DNA from 2 places in the Actinoplanes sp. NPDC049802 genome. Region 2 is predicted to be linked to the other one. Evidence: riboswitches for the same ligand, from Rfam matches in the RefSeq annotation. Region 2 holds a riboswitch; the other holds the start of a gene.
What was found. Region 2 has a riboswitch for glycine ahead of gcvP (aminomethyl-transferring glycine dehydrogenase). Riboswitches for the same ligand answer to the same signal wherever they lie in the genome.
Positions count from the first base shown of each region.

Region 1: another riboswitch for glycine. It lies ahead of gcvT (glycine cleavage system aminomethyltransferase GcvT); the one in region 2 lies ahead of gcvP (aminomethyl-transferring glycine dehydrogenase).

Region 1 is NZ_JBFAMR010000010.1:57,991-67,039, reverse strand. It holds gene AB0I88_RS10170 (nitroreductase family deazaflavin-dependent oxidoreductase) at 1-225, shown strand, start outside; gene AB0I88_RS10165 (hypothetical protein) at 381-1,418, shown strand; gene AB0I88_RS10160 (L-serine ammonia-lyase) at 1,467-2,534, opposite strand; partial or broken gene AB0I88_RS10155 (serine dehydratase beta chain) at 2,769-3,200, opposite strand; gene gcvH (glycine cleavage system protein GcvH) at 3,197-3,559, opposite strand; gene gcvT (glycine cleavage system aminomethyltransferase GcvT) at 3,570-4,619, opposite strand; glycine riboswitch at 4,747-4,843, opposite strand; gene AB0I88_RS10140 (VOC family protein) at 4,953-5,357, opposite strand; gene AB0I88_RS10135 (methyltransferase domain-containing protein) at 5,421-6,305, shown strand; gene AB0I88_RS10130 (GNAT family N-acetyltransferase) at 6,341-6,787, opposite strand; gene AB0I88_RS10125 (hypothetical protein) at 6,784-7,314, opposite strand; gene AB0I88_RS10120 (DUF4240 domain-containing protein) at 7,399-7,905, shown strand; gene AB0I88_RS10115 (class I SAM-dependent methyltransferase) at 8,074-8,844, shown strand; partial or broken gene AB0I88_RS10110 (MerR family transcriptional regulator) at 8,925-9,049, opposite strand, start outside.
Region 2 is NZ_JBFAMR010000093.1:9,289-18,337, forward strand. It holds gene AB0I88_RS36540 (nucleotidyltransferase domain-containing protein) at 1-576, opposite strand, end outside; gene mgrA (L-glyceraldehyde 3-phosphate reductase) at 594-1,589, opposite strand; glycine riboswitch at 1,640-1,723, shown strand; gene gcvP (aminomethyl-transferring glycine dehydrogenase) at 1,801-4,641, shown strand; gene AB0I88_RS36555 (DUF5999 family protein) at 4,746-4,946, opposite strand; gene AB0I88_RS36560 (chorismate-binding protein) at 5,066-6,283, shown strand; gene AB0I88_RS36565 (SigE family RNA polymerase sigma factor) at 6,440-6,964, shown strand; gene def (peptide deformylase) at 6,986-7,474, shown strand; gene AB0I88_RS36575 (class I SAM-dependent methyltransferase) at 7,471-8,130, shown strand; gene AB0I88_RS36580 (hypothetical protein) at 8,292-8,810, shown strand.

The sequences.
Region 1 (9,049 bases), on a different contig from region 2:
CTGCGCGCCGCCGGAGAAGGCGAACTCCGCCTCGGCCGCCGCAGCGAGCCCTTCACCGCGGTCGAGGTCGCCGACGCCGACAAGCCGCCGCTGATCCGTCTCTACCTGCGCAAATGGGCCTGGGAGACGGGCGCCTTCTTCGACGGCCTGAAAGCCGGCTCACCCGAGGCCGACCTTGTGGCCGCGGCCCCGGGCTTCCCCGTCTTCCGCATCGTCACCCGCTGACCTTCCCGCATCCTCACGCCGCGTGCCCGGGCCGCGCGCACCGCAGACCTACCCACAGCGACCAGCTCGAATCCCGGTCCGGGCCGTACGCCGGGCGCCACTTGCGATGATCGGCGGGCAGCGGGTTTCGGGGCGTTCGGATAGGTTGTCGGCTCGTGACCGTTGTACGGGTGTTCGAAGAGGACGACTACCTGCCGGAGTACGGCCTCATCGTGCTGCGCGACACCAGCGTCGACTGGGGCGACCGGGACCCCGACTTCCCACGCCACCGGGACCGGGGCGACGAGCCGGCCGGCACCCTCGCCGGGACCGGCGGTGGCTGGCTGACCGCCCAGGCGTACGGCATGGCCCGGCACCGGATCGTGCTGGAGCTGCACGACAGCGCCCCGGCCGCGGATCACGCCGACTGGCAGGACGTCATGGAGGCGCCCTACCGGTCGAGTTCCGGCGGGCTGTCGCTGACCACCCTGACCGGCGGAATCGGGCCGGTCGACTTCCACCTCGGGCACGAGGAGTGGTTCCGGGTCCGGGTGCGCCGGCGGGCCGTCGGTGACGACGGGAGCCGCTTCACCTGGCTGATCAGCTTCTGGCCGGACGATCGTGCCGACCCGCCGGTCTGGCTGCGCCGCAGTGCGCCGGGGGTCGGGCCGGGCAACTCCGGCTGGCACGCCATGCTGCCGTCCGCCGTGATGACCGTCGCCTACCTGACGATCAACGCGGAGAAGGCGCTCGGCGGCCCGGTCACCGCCGAACAGGTGCAGTCCTGGCACGTCGTGCCGCCCGTCTACCCGGCGGGCTGGATGGACGACCCGCTGCCGGACGGCGCGAAGGCCGACGCCTATGCCGGGCAGCTCGGTGTGCCACCGATCCGCCGCGGGCGCGACGTGCTCCCGTTCATGGAGGCGGCCGGCATCCTGCTGCGTGACGGCGACCGCTACCGTGCCGGGCGATTCGACCGGATCGACACCGTGTTGACGCTATCGTCCAAGGATGCGGCGATCGTCAGAAAAATGGACGCGATCGGACGATGGTCCCGCATCGCCGACGACCTCCAATCGGTGTTGCGCTGGAGCCGGGCCGAACCGCTGGAGACCACCAGCGCCGAACTGGCTGCCCGGCTGTTGATCGACGAGACGGATCTGGTCGGCCTGGTCACCTATCTCGGATCGAGCATTCATCTGACACTGAGATAGATCGCGCGGGCGCGGAGCCCGGGCTGCCATGAACGCCGATCCCGCGGCTCAGCACTCGATGACGTTGACGGCGAGCCCGCCCCGGGCCGTCTCCTTGTACTTGTCCTTCATGTCGGCGCCGGTCTCCTTCATGGTCTTGATGACCTTGTCGAGGGAGACGTGGTGCCGGCCGTCGCCGCGCAGCGCCATCCGCGCGGCGGTGACCGCCTTGACCGCGGCCATCCCGTTGCGCTCGATGCACGGGATCTGCACCAGGCCGCCGACCGGGTCACAGGTCAGGCCCAGGTTGTGTTCCATGCCGATCTCGGCGGCGTTCTCCACCTGCTCCGGGGTGCCGCCGAGCACCTCGGCCAGCCCGGCCGCGGCCATCGCGCACGCCGAGCCGACCTCGCCCTGACAGCCGACCTCGGCGCCGGAGATCGACGCGTTCTCCTTGAACAGCAACCCGATCGCCCCGGCCGTCAACAGGAACCGGACCACGTCGTCGCCCTGCGCGCCCGAATAGTGCAGCACCGCCGGAATGATGCCGGCCGCGCCGTTGGTCGGGGCGGTCACCACCCGGCCACCGGCCGCGTTCTGCTCGTTCACCGCCATGGCGTAGACGGTCAGCCACTCCATCGCCAGCTCGTCCCGGTGACCCGACGCCCGTAGCTGCCGGGCCACCCCGGCCGCCCGGCGGCGCACCCTCAAACTGCCGGGGAGCACACCCTCGGCGTCCAGACCGGCCGCCACACAATCGCGCATCACCTGCCAGATGCCCAGCAGGCCGGCGCGAACCTCGGCCTCCGGCCGCGAGGCGGCCTCGTTCGCCAGCATCAGCCGGGCGATCGACAGACCGGTGCTCCGGGTGAGCGCCAAGAGTTCCGCACCCGACGAGAAGGGGTACGGAACACGCGCGCCCGCCGCATGATCCGAATCGGTGTACGGGGTACGTGTACTCAGCGCTGTGTGATCCGAATCGGTGTACGGGATTCGCCCACTCGCTACCGCGCCACCCGAACCGGTGTACGGCGTGTGCGCACCCGCGGCCGTATCGCCCGGACCGGCGTACGGGGTACGCGCCTTCGTCGTCGCGTCGCCCGGCCCGGGGTAGGAGATCTGCGTACTCGCCCCCACGTGATCCGCATCGGTGTAGGGGGTACGTGTACTCGGGCCGGTGTGATCCGGTCCGGGGTAGGGGTCACGTGCACCCGCTGCCGCGTGATCCGATTCGGTGTACGTGATTCGCGCACCCACCCCTGCGTCACCCGAATCGGTGTACGAGATCTGCGTACCTGCCGACGCGTGATCCGATTCGGTGTACGCCGCGCGCGTAGCCCGTACGCCGGAGGGTTCCCGGGGGATCACGAAGCCGCCGCCGACCGAGAAATAGGTCCTGGCCAGCAGCTGCGTGCCGTCGGCGCCGAAGGCGGCGAAGGTCATCCCGTTGGGATGCTCCGGCAGCGTCCGCCGCCGGTGCAGCACCAGATCCACCGTGGCGGTCCGCCCGTCCGGCAGGGTCAGCGCCCCGGCGGCGTGAATGGCGGCGGCCCGCTCGTCGGCGCCCGACACGTCGACCGTCTCCGGCTCGGCGCCCTCCAGCCCTAGCAGGACCGCCTTCGGCGTCCCGTGCCCGCGTCCGGTCGCGCCGAGGGAGCCGAACAGTTCGGCCCGCACCCGCGTCACCCCGTCGACACCGGCGAGACGGCCGGCGAACATGCGCGCCGCCCGCATCGGCCCGACGGTGTGCGAGCTGGACGGGCCGATCCCGACGGAGAACAGGTCGAACACCGAGACCGTCATGACACGAGGGTGGTGTAGCCGGCGGCGTCCAGCAGCTCCGGACCGCCGGTGACGCGCAGCCGGAACAGCCAGCCCGCCCCGTACGGATCGGAGTTGATCAGGCCCGGCTCGTCGCTCAGGGTGACGTTGACCTCGATGATCTCGCCGTCGGCGGGGGCGTAGACCTCGCTCACCGACTTCGTCGACTCGATCTCACCGCACGGGTCACCGGCCTTGACCAGCGTGCCCGGCTCCGGAAGCTCCACGAACACGACGTCGCCGAGGGCGTCGGCCGCGAACGCGGTCACCCCGACGGTCGCCGGCGAGTCCTCGGTCAGCCACTCGTGGTCACGGCTGTAGCGCAGGTTCTCGGGGATCATGGTCGGCTCCTCAGCGGGTACGGCGGTAGAAGGGCAGGGCGACGACCTCGGCGTCGACCCGGGCGCCGCGAACGTCGACGGCGAGTTTCGTTCCCGGTTCGGCCAGTGCGGCCGGCACCTGGGCCATCGCGACCGGATGGCCGAGCGTGGGGGAGAGGGCGCCGCTGGTCACCACACCGGCATCGGTGCCCTCGTGCAGCACCCGGTAACCGGCCCGGGGCGCGCGGCGGCCCTCGGTCACCAGGCCGGCGAGCAGCGTCTCCGGGCCGGTCGCGGCCACCGGCCGCAGCGCGGCCGCGCCCACGAAGTCCGGCTTGTCCAGGGCCACCACCCGGCCGAGACCGGCGTGGAACGGGGTGGAACGCACCGACAGCTCGTGGCCGTACAGCGGCATGCCCGCCTCCAGGCGCAGCGTGTCCCGGCAGGCCAGCCCGCACGGCCGCGCCCCACGCGACGCCGCCCACTCCCAGATCGCCGGGGCGTCCCCGGCGTCGCAGTAGATCTCGAAACCGTCCTCGCCGGTGTAGCCGGTCCGGGCCAGCAGCACGTCCCGGCCGGCCAGCCGCTCCGGGCGGATGCCGTAGTAGGGCAGGTCGGCGCCGGTGCCGAGCACGTCCAGCGACATCGGGCCCTGCACCGCGATCAGGGCGCCGGGCCGCTCGCCGATGCGTACGGCGTACCCGTTGGAGTGCTCGCCCAGCATGGCCCGGACCACCGCGGCGTTGGCCGCGTTGGCCACCACCAGGAACTCCCGCTCGGCCAGCCGGTAGACGACCAGATCGTCGAGGACGCCGCCGGTGGTGTGGCACAGCATCGTGTACTTGGCGCGGCCCACCTTCACCGCCGACATGCGGCCCACCAGCGCGTAGTCGAGGAAACCGGGATCGCCGGAGACCCGGATCCGGCCCATGTGGCTCAGATCGAACAGGCCGGCGTCCTCCCGGACCGTGTGATGCTCGGCCAGGTCACTGCCGTACCGCAGCGGCATCGACCAGCCGGCGAAGTCGGTGAAGGAAGCGCCCAGACGGGTGTGGACGTCGAACAGCGCGGTGCGTCTCAACGGGGAGGCTCCTGTGGTAGCGGGTGGGCCTCCCTCGCTCTGTCATGGGGCCTGAGAGGTTCACCGCCGGGGCGGCTTGCACCGTGGGCGCGGACCGCTGGCGGCGGCCCGACTTTCCAGAGTCGCCTGACCAGACGCGGTACCTGAGCCTGAGAGATTCTGAGGGAGAAGTTGCTCCTTCGGCGCCCCGGCCCGGGGGCTGGGGGCTCTCCCGCGACGGTTGCAGCGGCGAAGTGTTCGGTTGTGGGCCAGAAACTATCCGCCCGGCGATCGACCGGTCAAGCCGGGGCGGTGACCTCGGGTGTTCACACTCGTGCGGCCCTCAGTGGGCTTTCAAGCGGCGCCACCCGGGGGAGCGCCGCAGACGCAGAACCGGTTGCCCTCCGGGTCGGCCAGGACGACGTACTCCGGCTCGGCCGGATGGCTCTCGCCCGGCTTCGGGTAGAACGGCCAGTCGACCCGCCGTGCGCCCAGCCCGAGGAGCCGGTCCACCTCCGCTTCCAGATCGCCGTGCTCGTCCTGGATGTCGAAGTGGATCCGGGGCTGCTCCTGCACCGGGCTCTCGCTGACGTCCATCGCGATCGGCGCGCCGGGCACGCCGGGCGGCGGCTCGATCACGATCCAGTCGTCGCCGGCCCACCGGGGTGGGCGGCGCACATAGCCGAGAGCCGCCATCCAGAAGTCGCCCGCCCGCTTGTCGTCCGCCACACCGAGTGAGATCTGCGCGACCATCGCCATGCCCCCGATCCTAGGAGGCAACGATCGTTGCTCAAGATACCGGGAGCAACGTATGTTGCCCTCATGTTGGAGGAGCTGCGCCGCCTGACCGAGTCGATCGCCGAGATGGAGGTCCGCCGCACCCGGATCATCAGCCGGCTCCGGCGGGAGCACGCCGCCAGCTGGGACGAGATCGGCAGAGCGTGCGGCATGACCCGGCAGGGCGCCACCCGCCGCTGGTCCAGGACGCTGCACGCCGGCTCGTTCGGCAGCGCCGTCGGCGCCTACCACCGCGGCCGGCCGCCCTACCCCCGCTCGGCCGTCGAATGGGCCGTTCCCCGCACCGCCCGCCGCGTCCTCGACCTCGGCGCCGGCACCGGCAAACTCACCGAACTGCTCGTCGAAGCCGGACTAGACGTGGTCGCCGTCGAACCGTCCGCCGAGATGCGCGACCAACTGGCCGCCGTCGCCCCGCGCGCCGCGATCTTCGAGGGCACCGCCGAACACATCCCGCTTCCCGGTGCCGACGTGGACGCGATCGTCGTGGCCCAGGCCTGGCACTGGGTAGACCCCGCCCAGGCGGTCCCCGAAGCGGCCCGGGTGTTGCGGCCCGGCGGCACGCTCAGCCTCCTGTGGAACGTCCGCGACCACACCGAGGAGTGGGTCGCCCTCCTCGACGGCATCCTCCACCAGCACACCCGTCAGGAGATCGACACCAACCCCGTCATCGGTACGCCGTTCGCCGCCCCCGAACGCACCGAGATCCGCTGGCGGCACACCCTCACCCGGCAGGCGCTGCTCGACATGGTCGCGTCCCGCAGCTACGTGATCGTGCTGTCCGAACCGGAACGCCGCGACCTGCTCGCCGCCGTCGAGGACCTCCTCGGCACCCACCCCGCCCTACGCGGCCGCGACGAGATCACCATGCCGTACGTCACCCGCTGCACCCGAGCCCACCTGCCCCACTGACCCGCAAACCACTGCGCGACGACCGTGGGCCGGGTCTACCGGCGGGGCAGAGGGCGGCGCAGGATGTGGTTCAAGCCGAAGTCGGTGTCCGAGACGCGGACGTCCACATAACCGAGCCGCTGGTAGAAGCCGTAGCCGGTGATGCTGGATCCGGTCTCCATGTGGTCGAAGCCCTCGGCCGCGGCGAGGTCTTCGATGTGGTGCAGCAGCCGGGAACCGATGCCCCGGCCGTGGAAGTCCGGATGGACGAACATGGTGTAGACCTTGTTGCCGTCCCGGGAGACGGTGCCCGTGATCCCTTCCGACTCGGCGACGAACATCTCCCGTACGCCGGCCAGGTCTTTGATCTTGGCGGGGGTGAAGTGCGCGCACATCCGGTCGATCAGGTCCGGCGGATAGTCGCGGCTGTTGACCGTGCGGAGGCAGAGGCGGATCAGAGCGGCCACCGAGTCGGCGTCGGCGGGACGGAACAGGCGGATCACCTGATGGATGATTTCAGACCGCGTGGATGGCCGCCGTACAGGCTGACCCGGTGATCGGCCTCATGATCGACCGGACCGTGCTGGAAGCGGGCCGGATCCACCGGGCCGTTGCTGACGTGGACCAGCCAGTTCTCGTAATACCAGCTCGGGTTGCACGGGCACGTGGTGACGAGCATCCGGAAGTTGGCCCGGTACCGCCCCACCTGCCCGGGATCCAGCGTGAACAGCCGCGCCGTCGGCATCGACCGCGGGTAGGCGACCGAGGCGGCCGGCGACCGTTCGACGATCAGCCGGCCGTCACGGACGGTCAGGCGCACCCCCGGATCCTGGTCGCTGTCGACCAGCACCTCGTCACGGGGACGGTAGCCGTCCGCCTCGTCGAACAACGTCTCGTGCACGACCAGGCCGCCGGCCGGCAGCGGATCCGGCAGGGCGACCGGCCGGTCCAGGCCGCGGCGGGCATTCGCATGCGCCGCACCGCGCGACGCCGGGCCCCAGCGCACCCGCACCCGCTGAATGGTGACCATGTGCCCTACCCTGACCTCCGCCGTCACTGTCCGCCACGAGTTTTCCGGATAGTAGGACCCGAAAACCTCTGGCATCCTCTCCGGGTGAGCGTGGAGAGATTCTGGAATCTGGTCGAGGCGGCCCGGTCCTCGGTGGCCGACCCGTCGGACGCCGACCAGGTGGGTCTGCGGGCCCGGCGACTGCTCGACGAGCTGCCGCTGGACGAGGTGGCCGAGCTGGCGCGGGCCGAGTGGGAGTTGCGGGCCCGCTCCTACCGGGTCGACCTGTGGGGCGCCGCCTACCTGATCAACGGCGGCTGCTCCGACGACGGATTCGAGTACTTCCGCGGCTGGCTGATCGCCCAGGGCCGCGACGTCTTCGAACGCGCCGTCGCCGACCCCGACACGCTCGCCGATGTGCCGGGCGTGGGCCAGAGCCCGGATCTGGAGTCCGAGGACATGTTCGGCGTCGCCCACCTGGCCTACTGGGATCGTGCCGGCGAGGCGCCCCCGAACACCTCCAATTACCCCGACCGCGGCGAGAGCTGGGATTTCGACGACGATGACCAGCTCCGCCGCCGCCTGCCGCGCCTCCACGCCCTTCTGGAATAGACCCATCGGGTACGCGCGACGTCGCCCCGGAAGAACTGGACCGTCCCGCCCGGCCGGCGCGATCTCACCGCCACCACAGTCTGTGCCGCGCCCGCCGGGCGGAGATCGGTGCCCACCGCGCGATAAAGGCCGGGCGCCGACAACGCGGCGTATGCCAGGATGCCCGGCATGTCGCGTGCCCTGAGCTTCGGAGAGATCGCGGAATCGTATGAGCGGTTCCGCCCCGGCTATCCGGTGGAACTTCTCACCCTGGTGACGCGGTACGCCGGCCGCCCGATCCGGACCGCCCTCGAGATCGGGGCGGGCACCGGCAAGGCGACCCGCCTGTTCGCGGCGCACGGGATCGCCGTCACCGCGACCGACCCGGACGCCGAGATGCTCGCCGAGCTGCGGCGGCACGTGCCGGGGCAGGTCACGACGGTACGGGCCGCGTTCGAGGACCTGGCGCCGGGGGAGACCTTCGGGCTGGTCTTCGCGGCGGCGGCCCTGCACTGGACCCGGCCGTGGCGCCGGTGGCAGCGCCTGGCCGCACTGGTGGAACCGGGCGGGGTGTTCGCCTCGTTCGGTGGCCCGTTCCAGCTCGCCGCCCCCGCGGTCGAGCAAGCGGTGCAGGCGGCCCGCGCGCCGTTCCTGGACAGCGACGAGATCCCCTCACCGGACGGGACGCCGCCGGAGCACGCCATGCAGTGGCCGGGCAGCGAGCTGCGACGGTCCCCCTGGTTCACCGACGTCCGGCAGGAGGTCATCGAGCGGCGGTTCACGATGGCCGCCGCCGACTACGTGGGGCACCTGTCCACCGTCTCCGCCTACCTGCAGTTGCCGTCCGTGGACCGCGAGCAGGTGTTCGACCGCATCCTGGCAGTGTTGCCACCCACCGTCGAGATCAACGCCGACATCACCGCCCACCTCGCCCGCCGGACCGCCGTGCCGGCCGCGTGACCCGGCTTCACCGGGCCGGACGCGGGAACTCGTCCGGCCCCGGTGGTTCGAGGCTGCCGCCGCGCTGTTCCGGGCGGTCCTCACGCTATGAGCAGACGAAGGCCGAGTTCCGCGGCGTCGAGAGCGACGAGATCACGGTTGTGCTCGGCCCATCGGCCGGAGGCCAGGTCTTCGCGGAGCCTGCCCACCGCCCGCTGCTCGGCCT
Region 2 (9,049 bases):
GTCGGCCTGCAGACGTTCGGCCCAGGCGGCCACCTCCGGCCACGGCAGGTCACCGCGGCGCACGGCGAGCAGCTCGCCGCGCAGCGGGGTGACGTCGACCAGGACCTCCCCGGTACGCAGCACGTGCGCCCCGGCGAGCAGCAGCCGGATCATGTGCATCGCCTGCTTGAAGTTGACCTCCCCCGTCCGGGCGCGCCGGGACTCCACCTTGGCGAGCTGATCGCGCGCATAGCTGCCGTACGTCTCGGCCACCCTGGTGGAGAGAAAAGCCCCCCGGTTGCGGATCAGCTCCGCACCGTCGGCCGTGACGCTCTCGACCAGCGGCGACCACAGCACCTCCAGCACGGTCGGGTTCGCCTGCAGCGCGAGCACGCAGAACCGCTCGATCTCCCACGAGAACTGCTCCTCGGCCGGCCCGTCCAGGTGGGTGGGCGGCTTGTCGAGGGTCCAGAAGGCGCGGGTCGGCGCCACGAACACACCACGCCGGTCGTGGTCGGAGCCCGGCCCATGGAGTCCGTAGGCGCGGGACCCGACCACGACCGCGAGGGCCGTGTGCCGTTGCACGAGCTCGATCATGAGCCGGGACACTACGGCTAGAGGTCGAGTACCGTCGCGTCGATTTCGTCGAGCTCGCTCTGGTCGAAGGCGAGGTTCCCGACGGCGGCGACGTTGTTCTCCAGCTGCCCGACGCTGGACGCGCCGATGATCAGGCTGGTCATCCGGTCGTCACGCAGCGCCCAGGCGAGCGACATCTGGGCCAGCGACTGCCCGCGCCGCTTGGCGATGTCGTTGAGCGTGTGCAGCCGCGCGAGGGTCTTGTTGTCCAGGGCGCTCTCGTTGAGGAACACGCTGGTGCGGATCCGCGAGTCGTCCGGGATGCCGCCCAGGTAGCGGTCGGTGAGCAGACCCTGCTGCAGCGGGCTGAACGCGATGCATCCGGCCCCGGCCGCCGCCAGGGTGTCGAGCAGCCGGTCGTGCTCGATCCACCGGTTCAGGATCGAGTACGACGGCTGGTGGATCAGCAGCGGGGTGCCCAGCTCCCGCAGCAGGTCGGCGGCCTGCGCGGCCTGCTCGCTGCGGTAGTTGCTGATCCCGGCGTAGAGCGCCTTCCCGGAGCGCACGATGGCGTCCAGGGCGGTCATCGTCTCCTCGAGCGGGGTCTCCGGGTCGGGCCGGTGGTGGTAGAAGACGTCGACGTAGTCCAGGCCCATCCGCTTCAGCGACTGGTCCAGCGACGACACCAGGTACTTGCGGGAGCCCCAGTCGCCGTACGGGCCGTCCCACATCGTGTAGCCGGCCTTCGACGAGATGACCAGCTCGTCGCGGTGGTGCTTGAGGTCGCTGTTGAGGATGGTGCCGAAGTTGGTCTCGGCGCTTCCCGGCGGCGGCCCGTAGTTGTTGGCCAGGTCGAAGTGGGTGACCCCGAGGTCGAAGGCGCGGCGGACGATGGCGCGCTGACGGTCGATGGGGCGGGCGTCACCGAAGTTGTGCCAGAGACCGAGGCTGATGGCGGGAAGCTTGAGACCGCTGCGACCAGCACGTCGATAGACCATCTCGCCGTAGCGGCCGGCGGCAGGGAAGTACGTCACATCGCACACCCTAGGACTCCCGGCCCGGCCCATGTGCGCTGGTAGGTTGTGAGGTGCACGCGGGAGAGACCTTAGGGCGCCGAAGAGGCAAATCCTCCCCGGAAACTTTCAGGCAAAAGGACCGTGTGCGGTGGTGACTCTGAAATGCCGCGGTCTGGGTATGACAGAGGGGGAGGTTGTTTCTCGACCTTCTCACTCGCTGGAGTCGCCCATGCCGTCCCCGTTCGTCTCCCGCCACATCGGCCCGGATTCCGACGAGCAGGCACAGATGCTCAAGGCGATCGGGTTCGGTTCCGCCGAACAGCTGATGGACGCCGCCATCCCGTCGTCGATCCGGTTCACCGGCACGCTCGACCTGCCCGCGGGCATCTCCGAGGAGCAGGCGATCGCCGAGCTGCGCGCCATCGCCGGGCGCAACGTGGTGGCCACCCCGATGATCGGCCTCGGCTACTACGGCACGGTCACCCCGGCGGTGATCAGGCGAAACGTGCTGGAGAACCCGGCGTGGTACACGGCGTACACGCCGTACCAGCCGGAGATCAGCCAGGGCCGCCTCGAGGCGCTGCTCAACTTCCAGACCATGGTCACCGACCTGACCGGGCTGGCCACGGCCAACGCGTCGATGCTCGACGAGGCCACGGCCGTCGCCGAGGCGATGACTCTCGCGCGCCGCGCCTCCAAGAACAAGAGCAACGTGTACGCGGTGGACGCCGACACGTTCCCGCAGACCCTGTCGGTGCTGCGGACCCGCGCCGAACCGCTCGGCATCGACGTGCGGATCGTCGACCTCGACGCCGGCGCGGACCTTCCGGAGGACTACTTCGGGCTGCATCTGCAGTACCCGGGCGCTTCGGGCCGGATCCGGGACCATGCGCCCCTGGTCGAGGCCGCTCACGCCAAGGGCGCCCTGGTCACGGTCGCCGCCGACCTGCTGGCGCTGACCCTGCTGCGCTCGCCGGGGGACATCGGCGCCGACATCGCGGCCGGGACGACGCAGCGTTTCGGCGTACCCCTGGGCTTCGGTGGCCCGCACGCCGGATATCTGGCGGTGCGCAACGGCCTGGAGCGGTCGCTGCCCGGGCGTCTGGTCGGTGTCTCGAAGGACGCCGACGGCGACCGCGCCTACCGGCTCGCGCTGCAGACGCGTGAGCAGCACATCCGCCGGGAGAAGGCGACCAGCAACATCTGCACCGCACAGGTGCTGCTCGCCGTGATGGCCAGTATGTACGCGGTCTACCACGGCCCGGCCGGGCTGCGCGCCATCGCCCGGCGCACCCACGAGAGCGCCACCCGCCTGGCCGCCGGGCTGCGTGCCGTCGACGGCGTGACCGTGGTGCACGAGCACTTCTTCGACACCGTGCTCGCCCACGTCCCCGGCAAGGCCGGGGCCGTCCTGGCCGGCGCCGCCAAGTACGGCATCGACCTGCGCCTCGTCGACGCCGACCACGTGTCGGTCTCCTGCGACGAGACCACCACGGAGTCCGAGGTGCGCCGGGTCTGGGACGCGTTCGGTGTGGCCGTCGCGGGCGCCTACGTGTCCGGGGAGCCGGCCTCCGCGGGCCGCTCGATTCCGGCCGCGCTGGAGCGCACCGGCGACTACCTCACCCACCCGGTGTTCAACACCCACCACTCCGAGACGAGCATGTTGCGCTACCTGCGCAGGCTCTCGGACCGTGACTACGCGCTGGACCGCGGCATGATCCCGCTGGGCTCGTGCACGATGAAGCTGAACGCCACCACCGAGATGGAGGCGATCACCTGGCCTTCCTTCGCCGACATCCACCCGTTCGCGCCCGAGTCACAGGTGGCCGGCTACGAACATCTCGTCGCCCAGCTGGAGAAATGGCTCGCCGAGATCACCGGCTACGACGCGGTCAGCGTCCAGCCGAACGCCGGCTCGCAGGGTGAGCTGGCCGGTCTGCTGGCGATCCGCGGCTACCACCGGTCCCGTGGCGAGGCCCACCGGGACGTGTGCCTGATCCCGTCGAGCGCGCACGGCACCAACGCGGCGTCCGCCGTGATGGCCGGCATGCGGGTCGTCGTGGTGGCCTGCGACGCCGACGGCAACATCGACATGGCCGACCTGGACGCCAAGATCGAGAACCATCGGGACGCGCTCTCGGCGATCATGGTGACCTACCCGTCCACCCACGGCGTCTACGAGACCTCGATCGCCGACCTGTGCGCCAAGGTGCACGACGCGGGCGGCCAGGTGTATGTGGACGGCGCCAACCTGAACGCGCTGGTCGGCTACGCCCGGCCCGGCAGGTTCGGGGCGGACGTCTCGCACCTGAACCTGCACAAGACGTTCTGCATCCCGCACGGCGGCGGCGGCCCCGGCGTGGGACCGGTCGCGGTCGGCGCGCACCTGGCCCCGTTCCTGCCCGGCGACCCGGTTCTCGACGGCGACCACCACGCCGTGTCGGCGGCGGCGCACGGCTCGGCCGGGATCCTGCCGATCTCGTGGGCGTACATCCGGATGATGGGCCCGGACGGCCTGGCGGCGGCGACCGCGTCGGCGGTGCTGGCGGCCAACTATGTGGCGGCGCGGCTGCGCGAGCACTACCCGGTGCTGTACACGGGGGAGCACGGCCTGGTCGCGCACGAGTGCATCCTCGACCTGCGCCCGATCACCAAGGCGACCGGCGTCTCGGTCGACGACGTGGCCAAGCGGCTGATCGACTACGGCTTCCACGCGCCGACCATGTCGTTCCCGGTGGCCGGCACCCTCATGGTCGAGCCGACGGAGAGCGAGGATCTGGCGGAGCTGGACCGCTTCATCGCCGCGATGATCGCGATCAAGGGCGAGATCGACCAGGTGGCGGCAGGGGTGTGGCCCAAGGACGACAACCCGCTGGCCAACGCGCCGCACACGGCGTCGGCGGTGACGGCGGACGAGTGGAACCACCCGTATTCACGTTCGGTGGCCGGTTTCCCGGAGGGTGTGGACCGGACGGCGAAGTACTGGCCGCCGGTGCGCCGGATCGACGGGGCCTACGGAGACCGGAACCTGGTCTGCTCGTGCCCGTCGCCGGAGGCGTTCGAAGACTGAGGAGCGGTCGCACAGTCGCGCAGGTCGCGGTCGTCCTCGATCGCGGCCTGCGCCGCCTTCGTAGCCGTCGATTGATTACGCTGCGTCGCGTGATCGGTGACGGGTCAGGCTGCCAGGGCGTGCACCGCCGGGCCGCGGTGCGGTTCGATCATGGTGCCGTCCGGCAGCAGCTCGCCGGTGTCGTCGAAGACGATGACGCCGTTGCAGAGCAGGCTCCAGCCCTGTTCTCGGAAGGTTGCGATGATGCGGGCGGCCTCACGGTCGGTGGCGTCGGCGGGGGGACATGGGTTCAGGTGCTGGCACATCGGTGGATCTCCGTTGGGGGCTGTGTGATGGTTCACAAACGCGGTGACGAACGTTACCTCACATCGAACGACACTGGTTCGACCCAGTGACGGCGCCGGTGTCCGCCTCCTCGGCTCCGATGGTCCACGGCAGCGGGGCCGTTGACCACTCTCCGCAACCTCCGTTCGGGCCGCCGCCGGGCGCTCCGGCGGGCTGCGGCGCACGTCACGACGTGTTGAGCGTCTTTCGCTGGCATCGGGGTGATCCCGGCGACCCTGCCGAGCTTCTCGCCGGGTTCCTCTCCGGCAACGGACTACCGGTGCGGAACCTCGGCCGAACGGGTGACAAAAACCAGACGATCGGCGATGGCGCGATTTGCGGGGCGGCACTCTACGTGTCGGCGGATGCCGGATGCGTGATGGCCGGAGGGATGCTCGGAGCGCCCACCCCCGTGCCCGGCATTCCCGACGTTTACGCCGTAGTTTACGGACATTCAACGAAATACCACGACTTTGCGGTTGGGGACTCCTGGTCGCTGGGACCGTGGCGCGACAGCTGGAGCCCCACCGACCACGCCCACGCCGTCGAACAGGTCCGGCACGCCATCGCCCGCGGCGACGTCTACCAGGTCAACGTCGTCGGGCACGCCTCCGCCGCCTACACCGGAGACCCCGGCCCCGCGCTGCGCCGCGTCGCCGCACTGCCCGGCGCCCGCTACGGCGGCATCCTCACCGGCGACGGCTGGGCCATGGCCACCGCCTCCCCGGAGACCCTCGTCGAGGTCCGCGCCGGCCGGATCATCACCCGGCCCATCAAAGGCACCCGGCCCGCCACCGGCGACGGCCGCCGCGAACTGCTCGCCTCCACCAAGGAACGCGCCGAACACGTCATGATCGTCGACCTGGAACGCAACGACCTCGCCCGCCTGCCCGGAACCGGGCCGGTGCGCGTGGACGAGCTGTTCGCCGTACGCCGATGGGCCGGCCTCTGGCAGGCCGAATCCGTCGTCTCCGCCCCCCTCGACGGCGACGTCGGGCTCGCCGGCCTGCTGCGTGCCGTCTGCCCCGGCGGCAGCGTCACCGGCGCCCCCAAACTCGCCGCCCTCGCCGAGATCGCCGCCCTCGAACCCGTCGGCCGCGGCGTCAGCATGGGCGCCCTCGGCTGGCTCGGCCACGACCACCTCGACCTCGGCCTGAGCATCCGCACCGTCGCCGTCGACGGCCACCGCGTGCACGCCTGGGCCGGCGGCGGCATCACCATCGACAGCGACCCGGCCGCCGAAGTCGCCGAAGCCGCCGCCAAAGCCGGCCCCCTGCGGGCCGCGCTGCGCGGACAGCCACCCACAGCGGTCTCCTAGCTCTCTCCGAGCCGTCTCTACCTATTGCGTGCCACTGTCGGCATCCGCCCCCCTGGCAGGGGGCTGAGCGCGTAATTTGACGCACGCGCGGCACCGAGACGTCCACAATGGCGTGAAGAGGTGCCGTGATGGCTGCAGAGAGGCGACATCGCGGACATGCTAGACACGCTCGATCCACCGGTCTCCGGCATCCGCCTCGAGGTGGACTTCACGGGATTCGCCCAGACCAGCACCGCCCGCCTGCACAGCAGCGCCTTCCAGTTGTGCCGGGACTGGCACCTGGCCCAGGACCTCACCCAGACCACCCTCACCAAGCTCTTCCTCAGCTGGGACCGGGCCGTCGACAGCGACAACCTCATCGCGTACGCGCAGCGCGTGCTCCTGCGCGTCTACCTCGACCACCGGCGCCGCCGCAGCTCCACCGAGACACTCGCCGGCGAACCGCGCGAACCCGCCTACTCGATGAACCCCGAACTGCGCCTCACCATGCTCGACGCCCTCGCCCGGCTGCCCGCCCGCGACCGCGCCATCGTCATGCTGCGCTACTTCGCCGACCACAGCGTGGAACAGGTCGCCCAAGAACTGGGAGTGCCGGTGACCGTGGTCAAGAGCCAGACCCGGCGATCGCTCATCAAACTCCGGCAGATGCTGGTCAGCGACCGGCCCGCCCTGTTCGCGTAACGACCCGATAGCCTTCAGGGCATGACAGTACGGCCTATTCGACTCTTCGGTGACCCGGTCCTGCGCACGCCCGCCGACGAGGTCACCAGCTTCGACGCGTCACTGCGCGCCCTCGTCGCCGACCTGGAGGACACCGTCCGCGAACCCGGGCGCGCCGGCGTCGCCGCACCACAGATCGGTGTCAGCCTGCGCGTGTTCTCGTACAACGTCGCCGGCCGCATCGGCCACCTCGTCAACCCGGTGCTCAGCGACCTCACCGGCGAGCAGACCGACGAGGAGGGCTGCCTGTCGCTGCCCGGCATGGGCTTCCCCACCCGGCGGTACGAGTCGGTCGTCGCCCGCGGCTTCGACCAGCACGGATCGCCCGTCGTCATCGAGGGCACCGGCTTCCTGGCCCGGGCCCTCCAGCACGAGACCGACCACCTCGACGGCCGCCTCTACATCGACACCCTCACCGGCGACGTGCGCCGCCAGGCCCTGCGCGAACTGCGCCGGGTCGTACCCCGATGACCGCCTCGCCCTCGGCGGCCGATGCCCGGCGCCTGGCCGTCGCCTCCCTCGCCGCAGGCGACCCCACCGGCTGGTTCGAGCGACTGTACGCGCAAGCGCGCGACGGCCAGGCCGAAGTGCCCTGGGACGTGGCCGCGCCCAGCGCCCACCTGCGAGCACTCGACCTGCCCGCCGGAGACGGCCGCCGTGCCCTCGTGGTCGGCTGCGGCCCCGGGCGCGACGCCGAGCACCTCGGCACGCTCGGCTACGCCGTGACCGCTTTTGACATCTCGGCCACCGCCATCGACCTGGCCCGTACACGGCACCCGGCAAGCCCGGTCGAGTATGTGGTCGCCGATCTGCTCGCGCCGCCGCAAGACTGGCGGCACGGCTTCGACCTGGTCCTGGAGAGCAACAACGTCCAGGCGCTGCCCGTCGGCATCCGGGCACGGGCGATCGCCGCGATCGGCGCCCTCGTAGCACCCGGCGGGCTGCTGATCGTGCTCGCCGCCGCCACCAGCCGCGTCGACAGCGACGGGTCCGGGCCACCTTGGCCGCTCACCCGCGACGAGATCGGCGCGTTCGCGGCCGACGGCCTGCGGGCGGTGTCGGTCACCCGGGTCGACGCCGCCGGAACCAGCCTGCCCACCCGCTGGCAGGCCCTCTTCACCCGCTGACGTGCCGCCTGGGTCTCTTTCGGCCCGTTGGCGTGCCGTCTGGGACTTTTTCGGCCCGTTGCGTGCCGCCTGGGTCTCTTTCGACCCGTTGGCGTGCCGCCTGGGACTTTTTCGGCCCGTTGGCGGGTTTGCCCGGTCGCGGGGCCGGGCAGCAGTCTGGGGTGGACCCAGCCCGGCAGATGCGAGCCGTGGTCGCGTTCGTCGCGGTGACCACGGTGGGGGCGCTCGTCCTGGGCTTCCTCGTCGGGGAACGGCCGGAATCGCCGTGGATACCCGTACTCGTGGTGGGTCTCTCCTCGCTCCTTCTTCTCCTGATCTCGGGCGTGGCGATCTGGGGGCTCAGCCGCCCCGTCGGCGATCCCGCGATGCGGCGGCGGATCAGGCGCGCCATCCGTGACGGCACCGAGCTTGCTCCGGGGGAGCAGACGATGGCGGTCGGCGAGGCCGCCCGGCTGCACCGGACCGGGCGCTTCCTGCCGTTCGTCTTCGCCGGCTGTGCCGTAGTGAACGCGGTCCGTCTGGCCGGCGAGATCAGCGAGGGGCGGCCCTTCACCCATGGGGTGGTCACCTTCGCGACCATGTCCGGATTCGCGGGGATGGCTGCCTACCAGCACGTCCTTCGCCGGCGTGCCGGGGCCTACCTGAGCCGCTTCGCCTCTTCCGGCACCCGGGCGGGCTGACCCAGCGAGGAGTCAGTCCGCCGTCTCTGGTTCGGCGGCGGGATTCCGCCCGGCCGCGCCGGGCACGGCCGTTCACCCGATGGCCCGGGAAGTCGTTCCCTCACTGTCCGTCATCGCCGTTGCTGCGCACCGGCCGTACCTACCGCGAGCGCCGTCGCAGCCGCGCGCAGCGGACACCGCGGTTCACCGACCGCCACACCACCGAGGACCCGGTCGCGGTGGCCGCCGGATTCGACAAC